2 regions of the Desulfocurvus sp. DL1XJH-121 genome follow, and region 2 is predicted to be linked to the other one. Evidence: predicted binding sites of a transcription regulator. Region 2 holds the regulator's gene; the other holds the start of a gene.
The links. Region 2 encodes HrcA, which represses chaperone genes, less so after heat shock. Its sites were predicted from a motif close to TGTTAGCACTCNNNNNNNNNGAGTGCTAACA; they were not measured.

Region 1 (10,929 bases), on a different contig from region 2:
GTCCTCCACGCGGGCCTTCTTCTCCTTCATCTCGGTCTCGGTGGCGGCACCCACGTTGATCACGGCGACGCCGCCCACGATCTTGGCCAGGCGCTCCTGGAGCTTCTCCTGGTCGTAGGAGGAGGTGGTCTCCTCGATCTGGGCGCGCAGCTGCTTCACGCGGGCCTTGATGTCCTCGGGCTTGCCCGCGCCGTCGACGATGGTAGAGTTCTCCTTGTCGATGACGATGCGCTTGGCCGTGCCCAGGTCATTGACTGTGATGTTCTCGAGCTTGATGCCCAGGTCCTCGGAGACGACCTGGCCGCCAGTGAGGGTGGCGATGTCCTTGAGCATCTCCTTGCGGCGGTCGCCGAAGCCCGGGGCCTTCACGGCCACCACGTTCAGGGTGCCGCGCAGCTTGTTGACCACCAGGGTGGCCAGGGCCTCGCCGTCCACGTCCTCGGCGATGATCATCAGGGGCTTGGACATCTTGGCGGTCTGCTCCAAGACGGGAAGCAGGTCCTTCATGTTGGAGACCTTCTTCTCGTGGATCAGGATCAGGGGCTCGTTCATCTCGCAGACCATCTTCTCGGGATCGGTCACGAAATAGGGGGAGAGGTAGCCGCGGTCGAACTGCATGCCCTCGACCACGTCCAGGGTGGTCTCCAGGCCCTTGGCCTCCTCAACAGTGATGACGCCTTCCTTGCCGACCTTGTTCATGGCCTCGGCGATGATGTTGCCGATGGTGGCGTCGTTGTTGGCGGAGATGGTGCCGACCTGGGCGATCTCCTTCTGGTCGCGGGTGGGCTTGGCGATCTTGGCCAGCTCCTCGGTGAGGGACTCGACGGCCTTGTCGATGCCGCGCTTCACGGCCATGGGATTGCGGCCGGCGGCCACGAGCTTCACGCCCTCGGTGAACACGGCCTGGGCCAGGATGGTGGCGGTGGTGGTGCCGTCGCCGGCCACGTCGGAGGTCTTGGAAGCGACTTCCTTGACCATCTGGGCGCCCATGTTCTCGAACTTGTCGTCAAGCTCGATTTCCTTGGCCACGGTCACGCCGTCCTTGGTGATGATCGGAGAACCGAAGGACTTCTCGATGACCACGTTGCGGCCCTTGGGGCCCAGGGTCACCTTCACGGCGTTGGCAAGCTTGTCCAGGCCGATTTTCAGCTTCTCGCGGGCCTTGGCGTCAAAAAGAATCTCTTTGGCCATTGTAAGTACTCCTCAGAAAAAAATTTGATTAGTCTTCGATAATCGCCAGAACGTCATCCTCGCGCATCACGAGGTGCTCCACACCGTCGATCTTGATCTCGGTGCCGGCGTACTTGTTGAACAGCACGAGGTCGCCCGCCTTCACGGACATCTTGATCTTCTTGCCCGCATCGTCGGTCTTGCCGGGGCCGGCGGCCACGATCTCGCCCTTCATGGGCTTTTCCTTGGCGGTGTCGGGAATGATGATTCCGCCGGAGGTGACTTCCTCGCCTTCCAGGCGCTTGACCAGGATGCGGTCGTTCAACGGTTTCAGCTTCATGATTATCCTCCATAATTGCATGATGTTGGTTCGTTCTGTCAGCACTCTCCTGCGGCGAGTGCCAGCGACCACGAGATAGCCGCCCACAACCCCGATGTCAATCGGCACCGGGAAGCCCGGGCGGCGTGGCACACTGATAAATCCCCGGCCCGGGTTGTCAACACCCGAAGCGACAATTTTTTCCGTTCCCGGCCACACGCGCGGCCTAGCCCGGACCAGGGCGGGTCGCGGGCCGGGCTAGGATTTTTCCCGGCCTTCGGGTACAGTCGCAATCGTGATCCCCATACCCGACCGCTCTTTGTGCCCTCGCGCCAAGCGGCACCCGGCCCGAATCCTGGCCCGGACCGCGGCCCTGGGGCTCCTGGCGCTGGTCCTGGCCCTGCTCCCCGGATGCGGCGACGACGACTCCGTGAAGCGCGTGGACCTGACCAGACGCGAAGAGATCACCTTCCGCCCCAGGCAGGAGGAGGTGACCTACGCCTATCTGCCCCAGTACGCCCACAGCCTGTCCTACCAGCGCCATCACCTGCTGGTGGAATACCTGGCCGAGGCCACGGGCCTGAAAATGCGCCAGGTCTTCCCGGACACCTTCACCGAGCACATGGACATGGTGGCCCGGGGCCAGATCGACATCTCCTTCTCCAACCCCTTCATCTACGTGAAGATGGCCGGGGCCAGCGGAGCCCGGGCCTTCGCCCGCGTGGAGGAGGAACCCGGCAAGAACTTCCGCGGCCAGATCATCGTGCGCGCGGCCAACAAGGCCATCAAGAGCCTCGCGGACCTCAAGGGCAAGCGCTGGCTGGCCGTGGATCCGGGCAGCGCGGGCGGCTACCTCTTCGCCCTGGGGCATTTCATGGAGCACGGCCTCTCCCGCTCGGACTTCGCGGAGATCGCCTTCGCCCCGGGCCCCGGGGGCAAGCAGGAAAAGGTGGTGCTGGGCGTGCTCTCCGGGCAGTACGACGTGGGCTCCATCCGCGAGGGCACCCTGGCGCTCATGGCCAACCAGGTGGACCTCAGGCAGATTCGCGTGCTGGACGAGACCCGCTGGTATCCCGGCTGGGTCTACTCGGCGCGCCGGGACCTCTCCCCGGGGGTGGTGCGCAAGATCAAGGCCGCCATGCTGGCTCTGGACCCCGGGCAGCCGCACCTGCGCCCCATCCTGGAGAACGCCGGGTTCACGGCCATCATCCCCTCCCAGGATGCGGACTTCGACCCCGTGCGCAGGCTGGCCGAATCCATCGCCCCGGGCAAGGGGGACTAGGCCATGCCCCGCCGCCTGCTGCACCGCCTGAAATTCCAGGACAAGATCAACCTGGGCACCGCGGCCATCGTGGTTCTCTTCGGCCTGGTCATGGGCCTGGCCGTGTCCCGCGTGAGCGTGAACGCCATCCTGGAGGAGAACCGCGAACGCGGCACGTCCATGGTCCGCAACCTGGCCCTGCGCGCCGTGGACCCGGTGCTGGCCCGCGACTTCCTGCGCCTAAAGAACCTGGTGGACGAGATCGAGGGCCTCTCGGACTATATCACCTACGCCTTCGTGCTGGACGCCCAGGGCGACGTCATCGTGCACAGCTTCAAAGACGGCTTCCCCGTGGAGCTCAAGGACGCCAACGCCCCCCCGGAGCGGGGCGTGAACATCCAGCTCCTGGACACGGGGGTCACGCGCATCTTCGATTTCGTGGCCCCGGTGCTGGTGGGCGGCAACCGGGTGGGCGCCGTGCGCCTGGGCATCAGCCAGATGCGCGTGCAAAAGGCCCAGCAGGACGTCATGACCACCATCTTCGGCATCACCGCCGCCGTGGTGGTGGCGGCCATGCTCCTGACCTCGGTCTTCGCCCGGGGGGTCACGCGCAGCATCAACCTCCTGCGCCAGAGCGCCGAGGAGGTGGTGCGCGGGCACCTCAACGTGCACACCGCGCCCCCGGCCCTGCGCGAATGCTGGCAGGTCATGCGCTGCGGCAACGAGAAATGCCCGGCCTACGGGGACACTACCCACCGCTGCTGGTACCTGGCCGGGACTCTCTGCCCGGATTGCAGGGACCTGGACCTGCCCAAGAAGTTCGCCTCCTGCCGCAGCTGCAAGGTCTACCGCGAGAACGTGGGCGACGAGATCCAGAGCCTGGCCGAGACCTTCGACGTGATGACCCTGACGCTGGGGGCCTACATCGAGGAGCTCAAGCGGGCCCAGGCCGACCTGGAGCGCCAGAAGTCCCTGATGCAGACCATCCTGGACGTGACCCCGGACCTGGTGTCCATGCAGGACCGCGACCTGCGCTACATGTCCGTGAACAAGGCCTTCTGCACCTATTTCCGCTTCGACGAACGCGACGTCCTGGGCAAGACGGACTTCGAGCTGTTCGGCGAGGCCCTGGCCGACGCCAGCTACCACGAGGACAAGCAGATCCTGATCACGGGCAAGCCCCTGTCCAAGCAGGTGCTTATGGGCAAGGAGGGCAACCGGCGCTGGTTCCACGTCCTCAAGGTCCCGGTGCACGACGGCAACGACATCATTGGCCTGCTGCTCACGGCGCGCGACATCTCGGTGATCAAGCAGTACCAGGAGCAGCTGGTGCATTCGCAGAAGATGCAGGACCTGGGCAAGATGGCCGGGGGCGTGGCCCACGAGATCAATACGCCGCTGGGCATCATCCTGGGCTACACCCAGCTGCTCATGGAGGACGCCCCCGAGGGCCAGATGCGCGAGGACCTGGCCATCGTGGAGCGCCAGACCCAGGTCTGCCGCAAGATCGTGGCCGATCTGCTGGGCTTCTCGCGCAACATTGAGAGCTCCATGGAGCCCATGGACCTCAACGAGTCCATCACCGAGGTGGCGGATCTGGTGACCAACATCTTCCTGCAGGAGCGGGTGGTGGTGGACCTGGACCTGGACCCCAACGTGCCGCCCATCGTGGGCGACCGCGACAAGCTCAAGCAGGTCTGGATGAACCTGGTGGGCAACGCCTTCGACGCCATCGGCTCCGACGGCAAGATCATGGTCGGCACCAAGCTCTGCAGCCACCGGCGCAGGGTGCTGGTCACCGTGGCGGACACGGGCTCGGGCGTGGACGAAAAGAACCTCTCGCGCGTGTTCGACCCCTTCTTCACCACCAAGCCGGTGGGCAAGGGCACGGGCCTCGGCCTGTCCCTGTCCTTCGGCATCATCTCGGACCACGGCGGAAAAATCTCCGTGACGAGCCCGGCCCCTTTGGAATATCTGGAATACGACACCGACGCCCCCGGGGACGCCGAGCCCGGCCCCGGCACCCTGTTCATCATCGAACTGCCCCTGACCAAGGAAGGACTGCCCGAAGAGGAATGCGCGGAAGCCGCGGCCCTCAAGGGCCTGAACCAGCCAGCCTAGCCGCCCGCGAGGAGGTGTACGCCACATGGCCGAGATCATCGTTCTGGACGACGTCATGGACGCCGGGGTGCTCATCAAGCGCATCCTGGAACGCAAGGGACACACGGTGACCGCCTTCACCGAGGAAGAGGAGGCCCTGGCCCATTGCCGGACCCGGCACGTGGACCTGGCCATCCTGGACATCAAGCTGAAGAAGATGACCGGGGTGGAAGTGCTGGACGAGATCCACAAGATATCCGAGGACATCAAGGTCATGATGCTCACGGGCTACCCCACCCTGGAGACCGCGCGCGAATGCCAGCAGCTGGGCGCGGCGGACTACTGCGTGAAGCCCATCGACAAGGAGGAACTGGAGCAGAAGGTGGCCGCCATCCTCGGCTCCTGAACCGGGTTCGCCCACGGCCAGCCCCGCAGCCGCGAGGTCGCATGTTCAAGGAACTCTTCAAGCACTGGACGTACCAGGTCTTCGCGCCCGGGACGCTGCTCAGGCGCAAATACGAATCCTTCAAGAACCTGCTGGAGATCGACCGCTCCTGCCTGGAGCGCATCGCCGAGCTGGAGGAGCTGCACTACTCCCCGGCCCCCGTGGACTGGACCCGCGTCCAGAACCTGGTGCGCGAGCTGCAGGTGCAGGCGGACTTCCTGGTGCGCGAGCTCATGGCCATGAGCCCGGGCCGCTACCTGGACCTGCCCGACTACCGCAACAAGATATCCTTCTACCTGACCATGGCCTCGGAGCTGCCGGACTTCGACTTCTCCCCGCCCTACGCCATCGCCATGGAGGAAGCCGCGGCCCTGCCGAACCGCGCCGGGGGCAAGGCGCACAACCTGGCGCTGCTGGCCGGGGCCTCGGGCCTGCCCGTGCCCCAGGGCTTCGTCATCACCACCCGCGCCTACCACTATTTCATCGAATACAACGAGCTCAGGCCGCGCATCGACACCCTGCTGGCCAAGGTCAACCTGGACGCGCCCGGGTTCGTGTCGGACATCTGCGAGGAGATCCGCCGCCTGGTGCTCTCGGGGGACGTGCCGCCCGAGGTGGAGCGCGAATACCGCGACCACGCCATCCGCCTGGCCGCCTCGCGCGGCGGGCGGGTGCATCTGGCCGTGCGCTCCAGCGCCGTGGGCGAGGACTCCGACGCCTCCTTCGCCGGGCAGTACGAGAGCGTGCTCGGGGTGGGGCTGTCGGACCTGGGCGCGGCCTACAAGGAGGTCCTGGCCAGCAAGTACAGCGCCAAGGCCGTGACCTACCGCATCCGCTACGGCCTGCCCGACCCGGCCACGCCCATGGCCGTGCTGGTCATGGAAATGGTGGACCCGGCGGCCAGCGGCGTGGTCTACACCCGCGACCCCGCGCGGCCGGATGAGGACCGCATGGCCGTGTACGTGGTCGGCGGCCTGGGCCGGAACCTGGTGGACGGCAGCTCGTCCCCGGAAATCCTGACCCTGACCCGCGAGGCCGAGCCCGCGGTGCTGGAGCGCCGCTCCGGGGGCGGCGCGCCCCAGGTGGTCTGCGGGGACACGCCCGAGGCCGAGCCCTGCCTGCCCGAGGACCGGGCCGTGACCCTGGCCCGCGCGGCCCTGGCCCTGGAACGCCTGCTGGGCGCGCCCCAGGACATGGAATGGTGCATGGACCAGGGCGGCTCCCTGTTCATGCTCCAGGCCCGGCCCCTGGCCGGGGCCGAACCCCTGCCCAAGGGCGGCGGCGAACAGAAACAGGAGGCCCCGGGCGTCCCGGCCGAGCCCCTGCTCACGGGCCTGCCGGCCAGCCCGGGCGTGGGCCTGGGGCCCGTGCACCGGCCCATGCGCCTTTCGGACCTGGACTCCGTGCCCCAGGGCTGCGTGCTGGTGGCCGACACCCTGTCCCCGGCCTACGCCAGCGTGCTGGAGCGCCTGGCAGCCGTGGTCACGGACACGGGGTCCAAGGCCAGCCATTTCGCGTCCGTGGCCCGGGAGTTCGGCCTGCCCGTGGTAGTGGACGCCAAGTTCGCCACCCGCGACCTGGGCGAGGGCGTGGTGGTCACCGTGGACGCGGACACGGGGCGCGTCTACGCGGGCGAGGTGCCGGAACTGAAGCGCCGCGCCGGGCGGCGCGCCGCGCGCCGGGACACGCCCTTCCACAAGCGCATGGCCGAGGTCATGCGCCACGTCTCGCCCCTGAACCTCGTGGACCCCGACGCCGAGGCCTTCCAGCCCAAGAACTGCCGCTCCATCCACGACGTGGTGCGCTTCTGCCACGAAACCGGGGTGGCCGAGATGTTCTCCCTGGTGGGCAAGGGCGGCCGGGGCCTGGCCCGGGCGCGGCTGTTCGACGGCGGCCTGCCCCTGGTGATGTACGTCCTGGACCTGGGCGGCGGCCTGACCCCGGACGGCGCGCGCGCCGACACTGTGCGCCCCGAGCACTTCGCCAGCCCGGCGTCCAAGGCCCTGTGGAAGGGCCTGAACCACCCGGACGTGCAATGGGACGGCAGCCTGCTGGCCTTCGACTGGGAGGAGTTCGACCGCATGTCCGGCGGCGTCATGAGCCTGAAATCCAAGACCCTGGCCAGCTACGCCGTGGTGGCGCGGGAATACATGCATCTGCTCATGCGCTTCGGCTACCACTTCGCGGTCATCGACACCATGTGCGGCCCCCACGAGCAGTCCAACTACGTGGGCTTCCGCTTCAAGGGCGGCGGGGCCGAAGTGGGCAAGCGCCTACTGCGCCTGGATTTCGTGCGCAAGATCCTGGCCGACGCCGGATTCAGCGTGACCACGCGCGGGGACATGCTGGACGCGCGCCTCATGGCCGCCCCGGCCGTGAAGATCGAGGCCAGCTTGGCCCTCATCGGCACGCTCCTGGGCAAGACACGGCTCATGGACATGGCGCTCACGGGCGACGACCAGGTCCAGGAACTGGTGGACCGCTTCCTGGAGAGCCTGTGAGCGACAAGCCCGCCTACGCGCTCGACTGGGTGGCGGAGCATCTGGCCGTGGGCGGCGCGCCCATGTCCTACGCGGCCCTGGACTCCCTGCGCGCCCAGGGCGTGGACTGCATCCTGAACCTCTGCGCCGAGTTCTGCGACCTGAAGGACTACGAGGAGCAGTCCGGGTTCGAGGTCTACTACCTGCCCATCCCCGACGAGGAGACCCCGGACCTCCAGGAGTTGGAAAAGGCCCTGGACTGGATGGACGAGGCCATCTACCTGGGCAAGAAGGTGCTCATCCACTGCCGCCACGGCATCGGCCGCACGGGCACGGTTCTCAATGCCTATCTCCTGCGCCGGGGCCTGGGCCACAAGCTGGCGGGCAAGGCCTTGAAACCCCTGCGCGCCAAGCCCCAGAACTTCTCCCAGTGGCGTTTCGTGCGCCGCTACGGCAAGCAGGAAGGCAGGCTGACCATCCGCGACCCGTCCCTGGAGTCCAGGCACCTGGTGGACCTGTACCCGTTCTTCGCGGACTACGAGCGCGCCGTGGAGGATGTGGACCGGCTGCTGGCCGCCTCGGGCGAGGACCCGGAGGCCTTTTGCGGCGCGGGGTCCGACACCTGCTGCCGGTCCCTGGTGACCATGCCCCTGGTGGAGGCCGTGTACCTGTCCCACGCCATCAACATGATCCTGGGCAGCGCCAAGCGCCAGGAGGTCATCGAACGCGCGGCAGAGGCCGGGCGCGCCCTGCGCAGGCTGGGCTACAATCCCGACGGGGCCGGGCCGCTCACCGCCAGCCTCTGGGAGGGCTACCGCGAACGGGACATCCTCTGCCCCCTGTCCGAGGACGGGCGCTGCCTGGTCTTCGACTCCCGGCCCCTGCCCTGCCGCATGGCCGACCTGGGCGACGCGCAGCTGCGCGACCCGGCCGTGGTCCTGGAGCTGCCCAAAACCCTCAAGACGCTGTCCGCCAACCTGTTCTTCGCTTTCACCTCCAAATTCCCCGAGGAACCCGCGCCCGTGTACACCCTGCCCGACGTGGTCTCGGGCAAGTTCGTGCAGACCTTTTTCCATCATTTGCTGCGCTTGGGGTAATGTGGGGGAAGGGGGGAACCCTTTTGGGAAAAAGGGTTCCCCCCTTCCCCCACGCCCCCTTTCCCCCTCCGAAAACCTTTCTATGGGGTGAGCGCTCAATACCCCCACCCTGCCCAATACGCCATATAAAAAGGTCTTTTTCGGGGGGTGGGGGTCCGGGGGCGGGGGGCCTCCGCCCGAAACTTGGACAGCGGGCATGAAAAAGGATAATGGGCGTTCACCACTTCACTTGAGGGAGCGACAAACATGAAGACGGCGATTTTCGGATTCGCGGGCAGCGGCAAGTCCAGCCTGTTCGCCGCCCTGGCCGGGCCGCAGGCGGCGACCTGCGGCGGCAGGGCCATGGTCAAGGTGCCCGAGCCCCGGCTCGACCCCCTGGAGAAGCTGTTCAGCGCCAGGAAGGTGACCTACAGCGAGATCGAATACCTGGACATCCCCGGCGGCGGGGGCAAGGGCGACGGCCTGGGCGACCGGGTGCTGTCGGAGATCCGGGCCTACGACTGCCTCTTGGCGGTGCTGGACGCCTTCACGGGCATGAACGACCCGGCCGCGCAGATGCAGGCCATCGAGGCGGACCTCCTAGTGGCGGACATGGCCGTGGCCGAAAAGCGCCTGGAGCGCATGGCCCTGGACAAGCGCAAGAACCGCGAGCTGGTGAACCCCAAGGAAGAGGAAGCCCTGACCCGGGCCATGGCCATGCTGGAGGCGGAGCGCCCCCTGCGCGAGGACCCGGAGGTGGCCGCCTCGCCGGAACTGAAGGGCTTCCGCTTCCTGTCGGCCAAGCCCGTGCTCTACGCCTGGAATCTGGGCGAGAACAAGCTGGCGGACTTCACCCTGCCCGAGGCCGCGCCCGGGGTGGAGCACGTGGCCGTGTCCGCGGCCCTGGAGGCCGAGCTTTCGGAGATCGAGGATCCCGAGGAGCGCGAGATGTTCATGTCCGACCTGGGCATCGAGGACTCGGCCCTGGACCGGGTCATCGCCCGCACCTACCGCCTGCTCGGCCTGATCACCTTCCTCACGGCGGGCGAGAAGGAAGTCCGGGCCTGGGCCGTGCGCGCGGGCAGCACCGCGCCCGTGGCGGCCGGGGCCATCCATTCGGACATCGAGAAGGGCTTCATCCGCGCCGACGTCCTGGGCTGGGACGACTTCCTCAAGGCCGGGGACTTCAAGAAGGCCAAGGAGCTGGGCCTGCACCGTCTGGAAGGCAAGACCTACGTGGTGCAGGACGGCGACATCGTGGAATTCAGGTTCAACGTCTAGGCCGTGGCAAGCGTTCCGAGCATAGTCCTGTTCCGGCCCAAGTTCCCGGAGAACGTGGGCGCGGCCGCGCGCGCCTGCGCCAACATGGGCTGCACGCGGATGATCGCCGTGGCCCCGCGCAACTGGGACCAGGGCCGCGCCGAAGCCCTGGCCACGCCCCAGGGCGTGGAGCTGCTCCGGAACATGCGCGTGGAGCCGGACCTGGGCTCGGCACTTGTCGGCTTCAGCCACGTGTTCGGCACCACGGCGCGCGTGGGCGGCTGGCGACGGGGCATGATGTCCCCGCGCGCGGCGGCGGCCGAGATCCTCGCCCAACAGCGCGCCGGCGGCTCCGTGGCCGTGGTCTTCGGGCCCGAGGACAGGGGCCTGACCAACGCGGAAACCGAGATTTGCGGGCATCTGGTGACCATCCCCACGGCGCCGGAGGCCAGTTCCCTGAACCTGGCCCAGGCCGTGCTGGTGGTGCTCTACGAATGCTTCGCCGCCGGGCTTGAGGAACGCGCCGAGCCAGCTCCCGAGCCGTCGGAGGCCAACCTGGCCGGGCACGACGAGCTGGAGATCCTGTTCGCCAACATGCAGGAGGCCCTGGCGGCCATCGACTATCTGAAACAGGACAATTCGGACTACTGGATGCTGCCGGTGCGCCGCTTTCTCACGGGGCGGCCCATGCGGCGCTTCGAATTCAACATGCTCATGGGCATCTGCCGCCAGGTGAAATGGGTGGCCGCCAAGGCCGGGCGCCTGCCGTCCGCAGAAGACTGAGCCTCCCCATTCCCTGAACGCAGAAAAAGGCCGCC
Region 2 (10,929 bases):
CCCCGTCGAAGCGCGCCAGGTTGGAGCTGGCCTCGGCCATGGCCACGATGTAGTAGGCCGCCACGGCGTAGTCCGTGTGCGGCAGGTCCACGGGCACGATCTCGGCCCCGAGTTCAGCGGCCTTGTCCACGGCGGCGCGGCACGCGGCCTCCACCTCCGGGGCCAGGCCCGGGCCCCAGTATTCCTTGGGCAGGCCGATGCGCAGGCCCGCAATATCCAGGCCTTTGGCTGCGGCCAGGTAGTCGGGCACGGGCGCGTCCACGCTGGTGGAGTCGCGCTCGTCGAATCCGGCGATGGCCGAGAGCAGGGCGGCCACGTCGCCCACGGTGCGGGCCATGGGGCCGATCTGGTCCAGGCTGGAGCCGTAGGCCACGCAGCCGAAGCGCGAGACCCGTCCGTAGGTGGGCTTCAGGCCCACGCAGCCGCAGAAGGACGAGGGCTGGCGGATGGAGCCGCCCGTGTCCGTGCCCAGCGCCCCGAAGAACTGGCGCGCGGCCACGCCCGCGGCGGACCCGCCGCTGGACCCGCCGGGCACCTTGGCGAGGTCCCAGGGGTTGGCCGTGGTCTGGAAGGCCGAGTTCTCCGTGGACGAGCCCATGGCGAACTCGTCCATGTTGGCCTTGGCCAGGATCACGGCCCCGGCCTCGCGCAGCTTGGCCACGGCCGTGGCGTCATAGAAGGGCTTGAAATTTTCCAGGATGCGCGAGCCGCACGTGGTGGGCGTGCCTTTGGTGCAGAGCACGTCCTTGACCCCCAGGGGCACGCCCCAGAGGGGCTTGGCGGGGTCCGGCCCGGCGGCGTCCAGGGCCCGGGCCTCGGCCAGGGCCTCTTCTTCGCGCACGCAGAGCAGGGCGCGCAGGGACGGTTCCGTGGCCTTGATGCGCGCCAGGCACGAGGCCGTGGCCGCCTCGGCAGTGACTTCGCCACGGGCCAGGGCGTCGCGGATTTCCAGCAAGGATTGTTCGTATATTTCGGGCATGGTGGTGTCGCCGTGCGATTAAACGATTTTGGGGACTATGAAGTGGCTGCCGTCGGTCTCCGGGGCGTTGGACAGGACGTCCTCGCGGGCGAACTCGTCCCGGACCTCGTCGGCGCGCATGCGGGACACGTGCTCCACGGGGGAGTACAGGGGCTCCACGCCCCCGGTGTCCGCCTGGCCCAACTGGTCCATGTAGCCCAGGATGTCGTTGAACTGCCCGGCGAAGGCCTCGATCCTGTCCTCGGGCAGGTCCAGGCGCGCCAGCTTGGCGATGCCCACGACGTCGTCGCGCGTGATGGCCATGATGCTTCCTCTCGTGACGGCTACGGCCGTTCCTGCTTGCGCTCCTCGATGCTCTCCTTGAGCAGCTGCAGGCGCATGTTGATGTTCTCGTTGGTGGGGTCGGCCTCCTGGAGCTTCAGGAGTTCCTCCAGCTCGCGCTTGTCCTTTTGCATCTGCACGCGCTCGGCGTGGTTCTCGCGCACGCGCGCGAGGCGCTTGGCGAGCAGGTCCTCGTCCAGCACCACCCGGCCCTTGGCCGTGGGGCGGAACAGGAACAGTTCCTGCCGCGCGCGGCCCGCGTCGTTCCAGGACAGGGGGGCCATGCTCCAGTCCATGCCCTGGGCCGAGGCCAGGGCCGTGTTCACGCTGTCCGCGCTCCAGGCCGCGGGCAGGGGCGGCATGAGCCCGGCGAAGTGCACGAAGTCGAAGCCCAGCGCCACCCAGAAATCGGGCTCGCCCAGGCCGTCCTGCTCCAGGGCCTGGCGCAGGGCGGCGGTGCCGGGGGCGGGGTTGTCGGCCCACCAGGCCCCAGGGAAGGCCGTGGTGCGGAAGTAGTGGGCCTCCACGTTGTCGTCGCGGGCCAGGCCCTGGTTCCAGAGGGACGGGCCCAGCACCAGGAGCCGGTCCTCGTCGTAGAAAAAGAGCTGCGGCACCAGGATCTTGGCCTGGGACCAGCTGTCCGGGATGAACACGGCCTGGAAGGGCGGCTCCACCGGCTCGCGCTCCTCTTCGGGGACCGCGAGGTCCACGCCCAGGAAGGGCGCCACGCTTTTGGCCCATTTGGTGGGAGCGTCCGGGGGATAGCTGCCCGTGGCGTTCACCGAGCCCAGGCGGTCCTCCACCTCGGAGCGGAAGACCTCGCTGAAGCGTTCGCCGTAGGGTTCGGCCGGGTGCAGCACGCCGAACTGCGAGACGCCCATGCGATCCATGGCCAGGCCCACCAGGGCCCGGGCCTCGTCATGGGACCCCGGGAAGAAACGCCAAGCGTCCATGCCCTCCACGGCCCCGGTGAGCCGGGGCAGGAAGGCGAAGCAGGGGTGCTTGCCGGTCTGGCCGCGCTGCACCAGCTGTTCGAAGCGGTCCAGGCGCAGGGGGCCGCCGAGCACGGTGAAGCCCTCGGGCAGGTCCGCCAGGCGGTCCAGCCAGTCCGGGGCCTCGGTGTTCAGGACCCGGATGCGGGTCTGCGCGCCCTGGGTCAGGGCCTGCCACTGGGCCGCCCCGGCACCGCGCAGGACCTTCCAGCCGATCTCGGAATAGGGGCCGGAGAGCGGCAGGGCCAGGACCAGGCCGCCCGTGGGCGGGCCGTAGGCCTGCTTCAGGGGGGCGGCCACCTCGGCCACCATCTGCTGGTCCGCGAATTCGCCCAGGCGCGAAAGATTGTTCAGGAGCTGCCAGGCCTGGGGCCGCGTGGCCTCCATGGCGGCGTAGCGACGGGCCTGCTCCAGGCGCACGATGGTGTAGGGGAAGGTCCACTGGGCCTCGGGCGGCACCACAGAGGCCAGGGCCGTGAGGGTGGCCTCGTCCACGAGCTTGAACTCTTCCAGGAAGGCCCGCTCCAGCCGCCCGCGCGACACGGGAGCCGGGGCCGGGGAGGCCTGGTACAGGCGCGCCAGGGTCTGCATGGACTGCTCGTAGCTCCGCTCGTTCCACTGGTCGCGGGCCAGGGACAGTCCGGCGCGGAAGCGCAGGTCCCAGGGGCGCGTCTTGTCGCGCAAGAGCGAATCCATGTGCCTGCGGGCCGCGTCGGGCCGGTGGATGGAGATGAGGGCGCGAAGGTAGACGTCGTTCCACTGCCAGGTCTGGGGCGCGGACGGGCGCAGCTCCGCCAGGTGGCGCAGGGCCTCCAGGGCCACGTGGCCGTGGCCGTTCTGCAGGGCGGACACGGCCAGGCGTTCCCAGGCCTCGGCCCGCTCGGCCGCCGTGAGCCCGCCCCTGTCCAGCAGGCGGCGGTTCAGGACCTCGCTGGCCTCGTGGTCGCCCGCCTCCCAGGCCTGTTCGGCCTGTTGGGCGGTGCCGACTATGGCGGGCCTGCCCTCGCCGGGCGCGGGGGTGGTGGGCACGAGCCGCTTGGCGCAGCCGGCCCCAAGGACCAGGGCCAGGATCAGGACGGCCAGGGCCAGGGCGCGCAGGGTCCTGGGCGACGGGGAAGCGGGGGTGGTGCGTATGGATTTCATGGCCGTATGGCGGCTGCCGGGGTTCGGGTAAAGAAAAAGCCTGTCCGCGCAATGCGCGGACAGGCAAAGCTATCCATGTTCGGGAGGGAAGGCAAGCCCGCTCTCCCCGGGCACGGGTTAGACTTCCTTGTAGTCCGCGTCCACCACGTCCTCGTCGTTGCCACCCGCGGGACCGGCCGCGCCGGAGGCTCCGGCGTCCGGGCCGCCATGGGCCTCGCTTTGCTGCTGGTAGAGCTGCTCGGCGAGCTTGTGGGAGGCCTGGGCCAGTTCCTGGGTGGCGGTCTCGATGGCCTGGGCGTCGTCGCCCTCCATGGCCTTCTTCAGGGCCTCGACCTTGGATTCGATGTCCGCCTTCACGGCGGCGTCCACCTTGTCGCCCAGGTCGCGCAGGGATTTCTCCGAGGTGTAGATCAGGGTGTCGGCCTGGTTGCGCACCTCGATGAGCTTCTGCTTGGCCTTGTCCTCCTCGGCGTGGGACTCGGCTTCCTTGACCAGGCGCTCGATCTCCTCCTCGGCCAGGCCGGAGGAGGCGGTGATGCGGATGGACTGCTCCTTGCCGGTGCCCATGTCCTTGGCGGACACGTTGACGATGCCGTTGGCGTCGATGTCGAAGGCCACCTCCACCTGGGGCACGCCGCGCGGCGCCGGGGGCAGGCCCGTGAGCTCGAAGCGGCCGAGCGTCATGTTGTCCGAGGACATGGGGCGCTCGCCCTGGAGCACGTGGATGGACACGCTGGGCTGGTTGTCCGCCGCCGTGGTGAAGACCTGGCTCTTCTTGGTGGGGATGGTCGTGTTGCGGTCGATGAGCTTGGTGAACACGCCGCCCAGGGTCTCGATGCCCAGGGACAGAGGGGTCACGTCCAGAAGCAGCACGTCCTTCACGTCGCCGGCCAGGATGCCGCCCTGGATGGCGGCGCCCATGGCCACCACCTCGTCGGGGTTCACGCTGCGGTTGGGCTCCTTGCCGAAGATGGCGGCCACCTTCTGCTGCACCAGGGGCATGCGGGTCATGCCGCCCACGAGGACCACCTCGTCGATGTCCGAGGCGGACAGCCCGGCGTCGGCCAGGGCCTTCCGGCAGGGGCCTTCGGTGCGGGCCACGAGGTCCTCCACCAGCTTCTCCAGCTTGCCGCGGGAGATCTTGATGAGCATGTGCTTGGGTCCGGACTGGTCCGCGGTGATGAAGGGCAGGTTGACCTCGGTCTCCTGGGCCGTGGACAGCTCCTTCTTGGCCTTCTCGGCGGCTTCCTTGAGGCGCTGCAGGGCCATGCGGTCCGCGGCCAGGTCGATGCCGTTCTCGCGCTTGAACTCGTCCACCAGGTAGTCGATGACGCGGTGGTCGAAGTCCTCGCCGCCCAGGAAGGTGTCGCCGTTGGTGGCGCGCACTTCCACTACGTTGTCTCCCACCTCGAGGATGGAGATGTCGAAGGTGCCGCCGCCCAGGTCGAACACGGCGATCTTCTCGTTGGCCTTCTTGTCGAAGCCGTAGGCCAGGGAGGCGGCCGTGGGCTCGTTGATGATGCGCTTGACGTCCAGGCCCGCGATGCGGCCGGCGTCCTTGGTGGCCTGGCGCTGGGAGTCGTTGAAGTACGCGGGCACGGTGATGACGGCCTCGCTGACCTTCTCGCCCAGGTAGGCCTCGGCGTCGCTCTTCAGCTTGGCCAGGATCATGGCCGAGACTTCGGCCGGGCTGTACTTCTTGCCGTCAATCTCCACGCAGGCGTCGGCGTTGGTGTTGGCCGCGATGGTGTAGGGGCAGGAGTCGGTCCACTTCTTGATCTCCGGGTCCGCGTGCTGGCGGCCCATGAGACGCTTGATGGCGAAGACGGTCTTCTCGGGGTTGGTCACGGCCTGGCGCTTGGCCATTTCGCCCACCAGGCGTTCCTTGTCCGTGAAGGCCACGATGGACGGTGTGGTGCGCCCGCCCTCGGGGTTGGTGATGCACTTCGGGTCCTTGCCCTCCATGACGTAGACACAGGAGTTGGTGGTCCCGAGGTCGATTCCGATGATTTTACCCATTGTTCTCCTCCGTATGGAACAAATGCATGATGCGATCAGAGTTTGTTGTAATCCGCGCCGTTGCGGTCCAGCCCGGCGCAGGATGGGGAAAATTTAAGTCCGTTGGCGCGGGTGTAAAGGGGGAGTGTGAAAAAAACTTCACCTCGGCCCCCGGCCCCGGGCGGCTTCCAGGGGGGGGGGAGGAGGATGTCGGAAAAGGAACGCGCCCCTTGCGGGGCGCGTTTGTCGCGGGCCAAGGGGGGGGCTCGGCCCGCCGGGGGGGAGGAGGAATCAGTTGCGGGCCGGGGCCTCCGGGCCGAGGGGACCGGGGGGGGCGGGGCCGTCCGCCAAGGACGCGCCGGTTTCCCACCAGCGGGTCGTGCGCAGGTCGTCGTCCAGGGTGATCAGTTCGCCCAGCCTGGGCGTCACGAGGTCGATGCCCCGCTGGTCGGCCAGGGCGGCGATGGACTCGGCCGGGGCGCGCCAGGTGTGGCGCGAGAGAATGAACATGCCCCAGTGCACGGGCATCAGCCGCCGGGCGCGTACGTCGGCAAAGGCTCGGATGGTCTGCTCGGGCAGCATGTGCACCTCTTCCCAGAGTTCGTCGTACTGCCCGTTTTCCATGAAGGCGATGTCAAAGGGCCCCAGGCGTTCGCCGATTTCCTTGAAATGCGTGTCATAGCCCGAATCGCCGCTGTAGAAGACGCTTTTGCCGCCGCCCCGGATGGCCCACGAGGCCCACAGGGTCCGGTTGCCCTGGAACAGGCCCCGGCCCGAGAAGTGCTGCGCGGGCGCGGCCGTGAATTCCAGGCCGCGCACCCGGGCCGACTGCCACCAGTCCAGTTCGGTGACGCGTTGGGGGGCGATGCCCCAGCCCGCGAGGTGCGAGCCCACGCCCAGCGGCGTCACGAACAGCGTATCGGTGTCACGGAAGTGGCGCACGGTCTGCATGTCCAAGTGGTCGTAGTGGTCGTGGGAGATGCAGATCACGTCGATGCGCGGCAACTCGTCCAGGCCGGCCGGGGGAGCCTGGAAGCGGGGCGCCAGGAATTCCAGGGGCGAGGCCGCGGCCGAGAACACCGGGTCCACGAGGACGTTGATCCCGGCCACCTGCACCAGGAACGAGGAGTGCCCGAACCAGACGAGGCGGATATCCTCCGAGGGCCTGTCGAGCGCGGAAAGGTCCGCGCCCGCCTCGGGCAGCGGGCCCTCGGGCCTCAGGGTCCCGCGCCGGAAGATGATTTCGGGCAGCGCCTTCCAGGGGCTGCGCTTGCGCATCGTTGCCAGGAGGCCCGGGCGGCGGTTCTCGAATCCGTTTTCCGTGTCGTAGTGCGGGGATCGGCGCATGCGGGCCAGGTCCTCGCCCTGGGGGCTGGTGCCCATGATGGCGCAACCGGTCATGAGGATCGCTCCGATGGGTATGCAGACCGCCGTTGCGGCCAGGATCAGCTTGGCGCGGCGCGACATGGCGGCCTATGGCGCCGTGCCGGGGCAGATGATGGCGATGGCCAGGCGCAGGTCTTCGAGATACCCGGCGTGGCCGTCGCACAGGAAGAAGATGCCCTTGTGGGCGTGGTACAGGGTGCGGGCCACGTCCATGGGCGCGTGCCCGCCCGCGCGCACGGCCGGGCATCCGGCCACGGCGTTGGCCAGCATTTGCATGAATCGCAAGTGGCTGGCCGCGCAGAGGTCGCCCACCAGGGTGTGCGTGGCGTCGAGGATTTCCACGAAGTGCGGCGAGGCCTTCATCGTGTCGATGAACTGGCCGGCCGAGGCGTCGAAGGCCGCCAGCAGGCGTTCGGCCAGAGGCGCGGACGCGTCGTCCAGGGCCAGACGCGCGGCGCGGGCCGTGGCCTCGAAATGGTCCGCCATGGCCTCGCGGAAAAGGTTTTCCTTGGACCCGTAGCGCTTGTACAGGGTCTGGCGCGAGACCCCGGCCGCTTCGGCCACGGCGTCCAGGGAGGTCTTGCGGTACCCGTACAGGGCGAACTGGTCCAGGGCCTTTTCCAGCAGCGGGTCGCGCTGGGCGGTGTCGGCATGGGGCGGCATCGGCGTGCTCCGGCGGAGTCATTGTTTACGTTGTTTACGACATAAACCTAGATTGTAAACTTTGTCAATAGGCCTCGCGACGCTGCGCCCGGGCCCGCCTCGGGGGGGGGCGGAACGGTCGGGCAAGACAAAGGGCGCGCCCGCATGGCGGACGCGCCCTGAAGTTCGGCCGGGAAGGAGGCTATTCCGGCTTCTTGGAGACCATGACCTTGGCCGGCCGCAGCAGACGGCCGTTCAGGAGGTAGCCGCGTTGCATGACCTGGGTCACGGTCCCCTCGTCCAGGTCCTCGCGCTCGTCCTGGCCCACGGCCTCGTGGCGCTCGGGGGTGAAGGCCTCGTTGGCCTCGCCCACGGGCACCATGCCGTTGGCCGAGAGCACGTCCAGGAACGCCTTGCGCGTCATGTCCACGCCGAGCACGAAATTCTTGCAGCCGTCTTCCTGGGGGGAGTGCTTGAGGGCCAGGTCCAGGTTGTCCAGCACCGGGAGCAGCTGTCCCAGGACGTTCTCGCAGGCGAACTTGCGGAACTCCTGCTTTTCCTTTTCCAGGCGTTTTCTGGTGTTGTCCAGCTCGGCCAGGGCGCGCAGGCGCACGTCCTCGGCCTCCGCCCCGATGTCGCAGCCCGGGCAGATGCGTTGGCGGCACAGGGTCTTCAGTTCCCCGTCGCTGGGCTCGTAGGGAGCTTCGACCTTGGCGGGCGCGGCTGTTTCCTGGGCCTCGGTGGGCTTGTTCTCTTCGCTCATTATGTTCTCCTGGCGGATCAGTGTCGATTGCGGATCAAATCGGTAAGCACCCTGGCGGTGAAGTCAACCGCCGGGACGATGCGGGCGTAGTCCATGCGCAGGGGGCCGATGACGCCCACCACCCCGCGCGGGCCGCCCTGGCCGCCGTAGGGCGAGGAGATCAGGCTGTATTCGCGGCGGGCGTCCTCCCCGGAGGCCTCGGCCTCGGTGGAGAAGGTGATGCGCATCTCCCCGGCCTCGATGGTGCGGTCCAACAGCTCCAGGAGCCGGGAGCGCTCGTCGAACAGGTCCAGGAGCTCGCGCACGGTTTCGGCGTCGGTGAACTCGGGCTGGTCCAGGAGGCGCGAGGCCCCGCCCACGAACAGGTCGCGGCCGTCCTCGGCGTCGAAGGTGGCGTTGGCCAGGGTCAGGGCCCGGTGATAGAGGCGGTCCATGCGCCTGCCCGCGCCGTCCAGCTCGCGCAGGATGCGCGTGCGCGCCTCGGACAGGGTCATGCCCGCGAAATGGTGGTTCAGGTAGTTGCCGAAGCGCACCAGCTCGTCCCTGGAAAGCTCCTCCTGCACGGGCAGCATGCGGTTCTGCACCACGCCGCCGTCCAGCACCAGCACGGCCATGACCAGGTCCGAGCGCACGGACACGAAGTCGATGCTCCGCCAGCGCACGTCGAAGCCGCCCGGGGCCAGGGCCATGCCCACCTGGCGCACGCAGGAGGACAGGGCGTGGGAGGCCCGGCGCAGCATTTCGGGCATGTCCAGCCCGGCCAGGTCCAGGGAGTCCTGGATGGTGCGCCTCGCCTCGCCGTCCAGGTCCTGGGGCGCGAGCACGGCGGAAAGATACCAGCGGAAGGCCCGGGGGGTGGGCGCGCGGCCGGCCGAGGTGTGGGGCTGCTCCAGGAAGCCCTTGTCCGTGAGGTCGGCCATGACCGTGCGCATGCTAGCCGGGGACAGGGACAGGCCGCTGTCGCGGGCCACGGTGCGAGAGCCCACGGGCTTCGCGTCGCGGATGAAGTGCTCGACGATGGTCGCCAGCACGGCGTGTTCCCTGTTGGTCAACTGCATGCGGACCCGTCCTGTTCTGCCTTACGCTGCTGACTAATCACGGCTCGGGGGGGTGTCAACGCCCGGGCGCTCAGCCATCGCCCAGCGAGGTCTCTCGGTACACGTAGTCGCGCACGGCCTGGACCCAGGGCCGGGGGGTGATGCCCGTGGCTCTGGTGAATTTGGCCGTGTCCAGCACGGAGTAGGCCGGGCGCTTGGCCTTCTGGGGATATTCGGCCGAGGTGATGGCGTGCACCGCGCAGGTGGTGTCCATGCAGCGCAGGGCCTCGCTGGCCAGCTCGCACCAGGAGGCGCTGCCCGCGTTGGCCACGTGGTAGAGGCCCGTGGCCTCGGCGTTGACCAGGGCCAGGGTGTACTCGGCCAGGTCCGGCGTGTAGGTGGGCGAGCCCACCTGGTCGTGGACCACGTTGATGCTCTCGCGCTCGGCCGCGAGGTTGAGCATGGTGCGCACGAAGTTGCCCTTGCCCGGCCCGAAGAGCCAGGCCGTGCGCAGCACCAGGAGCGAGGGCATGCCCAGGGACAGCAGGGCCATCTCGCCCTCCAGCTTGGTTCGGCCGTACACGCTTTCGGGGCAGGGGTCGTCCTCTTCGGTGCGCGGCGTCTCCGACGGGCCGCCGAACACGAAATCCGTGGAAAAATGCACCAGGGTGATGTCGCGGCCGAGAGCCGCGCGGCCCAGGGCCTCGGGCAGGGCGGCGTTGACGCGCCGGGCCTCGGCGGGCTCGTCCTCGGCCTTGTCCACCTGGGTGTAGGCCCAGGTGTTGAAGATCACGTCGGGCTGGTAGTGGTCCAGGAACGCGCCCAGGGCCTCGTAGTCCCAGGCCTTGGGGCCGGGGCGGGGCGTGGCCGAGGCCTCCCAGCCCTGCTTCTCCAAAAGGGCCGTCAGGGAGCGGCCCAAGAGCCCCGTCTCCCCGCCGAGCACCAGGGCGCGGTGCGGGGTCACTGGCGCTCCCCGTACCAGGCGTCCATGAAGGAGCGGTACTCGCCGCTCTGGATGGACGCGGTCCAGGCGCTGTTGGCCTCGTACCAGGCCAGGGTCTCGGCCAGCCCGGCCTCGAATTCGTAGGCCGGGGCGAAGCCCAGCTCGCGGGCGGCCAGGGAATAGTCCATGGCGTAGCGCCGGTCGTGGCCCGGGCGGTCCTTGACGAAGCTGATGAGCCCCTCGTCGGCTCCGGCCACGGCCAGGATGGCGCGCACCACCTCCAGGTTGCTCCGCTCCGCGTTGCCCCCGAGGTTGTACACCGCCCCGGGGCGGCCCTTGGCCAGGGCCAGCTCCACGCCGCGGCAATGGTCCGTGACGTGGATCCAGTCGCGCACGTTCTCGCCGTCGCCGTACACGGGCAGGGGCTTGCCCGCGCGGGCCAGGCCGAACATCAGGGGGATGAGCTTCTCCGGGAACTGCCAGGGGCCGTAGTTGTTGGAGCAGCGGGTGACCACGGCGGGGTAGCCGTAGGTCTTGCAATAGGAGCGCACCAAGAGGTCCGCCGAGGCCTTGGACGCCGAATAGGGGCTGTTGGGGGCCAGGGGCGTGGCTTCCGTGAAGGCCGGGTCCCCGGGGCCGAGGGAACCGTAGACCTCGTCCGTGGAGACGTGCACGTAGCGCTCGATGCCGGCCTCCATGGCCGCGTGGATCATGTTCTGCGCGCC

Region 1: the regulator HrcA is predicted to act here: its motif matches at 1,547-1,577, upstream of groES (co-chaperone GroES).

The regions. Positions count from the first base shown of each region.
Region 1 is NZ_JBTVWW010000003.1:119,549-130,477, forward strand. Features, by position in the region: gene groL (chaperonin GroEL) at 1-1,191, opposite strand, end outside; gene groES (co-chaperone GroES) at 1,220-1,510, opposite strand; gene ACYYG1_RS03460 (phosphate/phosphite/phosphonate ABC transporter substrate-binding protein) at 1,845-2,771, shown strand; gene ACYYG1_RS03465 (ATP-binding protein) at 2,775-4,871, shown strand; gene ACYYG1_RS03470 (response regulator) at 4,897-5,256, shown strand; gene ACYYG1_RS03475 (PEP/pyruvate-binding domain-containing protein) at 5,298-7,796, shown strand; gene ACYYG1_RS03480 (protein-tyrosine phosphatase family protein) at 7,793-8,872, shown strand; gene ACYYG1_RS03485 (DUF933 domain-containing protein) at 9,119-10,132, shown strand; gene ACYYG1_RS03490 (RNA methyltransferase) at 10,136-10,894, shown strand.
Region 2 is NZ_JBTVWW010000021.1:29,369-40,297, forward strand. Features, by position in the region: gene gatA (Asp-tRNA(Asn)/Glu-tRNA(Gln) amidotransferase subunit GatA) at 1-979, opposite strand, end outside; gene gatC (Asp-tRNA(Asn)/Glu-tRNA(Gln) amidotransferase subunit GatC) at 998-1,282, opposite strand; gene ACYYG1_RS13725 (penicillin-binding protein activator) at 1,303-3,435, opposite strand; gene dnaK (molecular chaperone DnaK) at 3,553-5,454, opposite strand; gene ACYYG1_RS13735 (MBL fold metallo-hydrolase) at 5,725-6,900, opposite strand; gene ACYYG1_RS13740 (TetR/AcrR family transcriptional regulator) at 6,907-7,482, opposite strand; gene ACYYG1_RS13745 (nucleotide exchange factor GrpE) at 7,664-8,224, opposite strand; gene hrcA (heat-inducible transcriptional repressor HrcA) at 8,242-9,282, opposite strand; gene rfbD (dTDP-4-dehydrorhamnose reductase) at 9,353-10,225, opposite strand; gene rfbB (dTDP-glucose 4,6-dehydratase) at 10,222-10,929, opposite strand, start outside.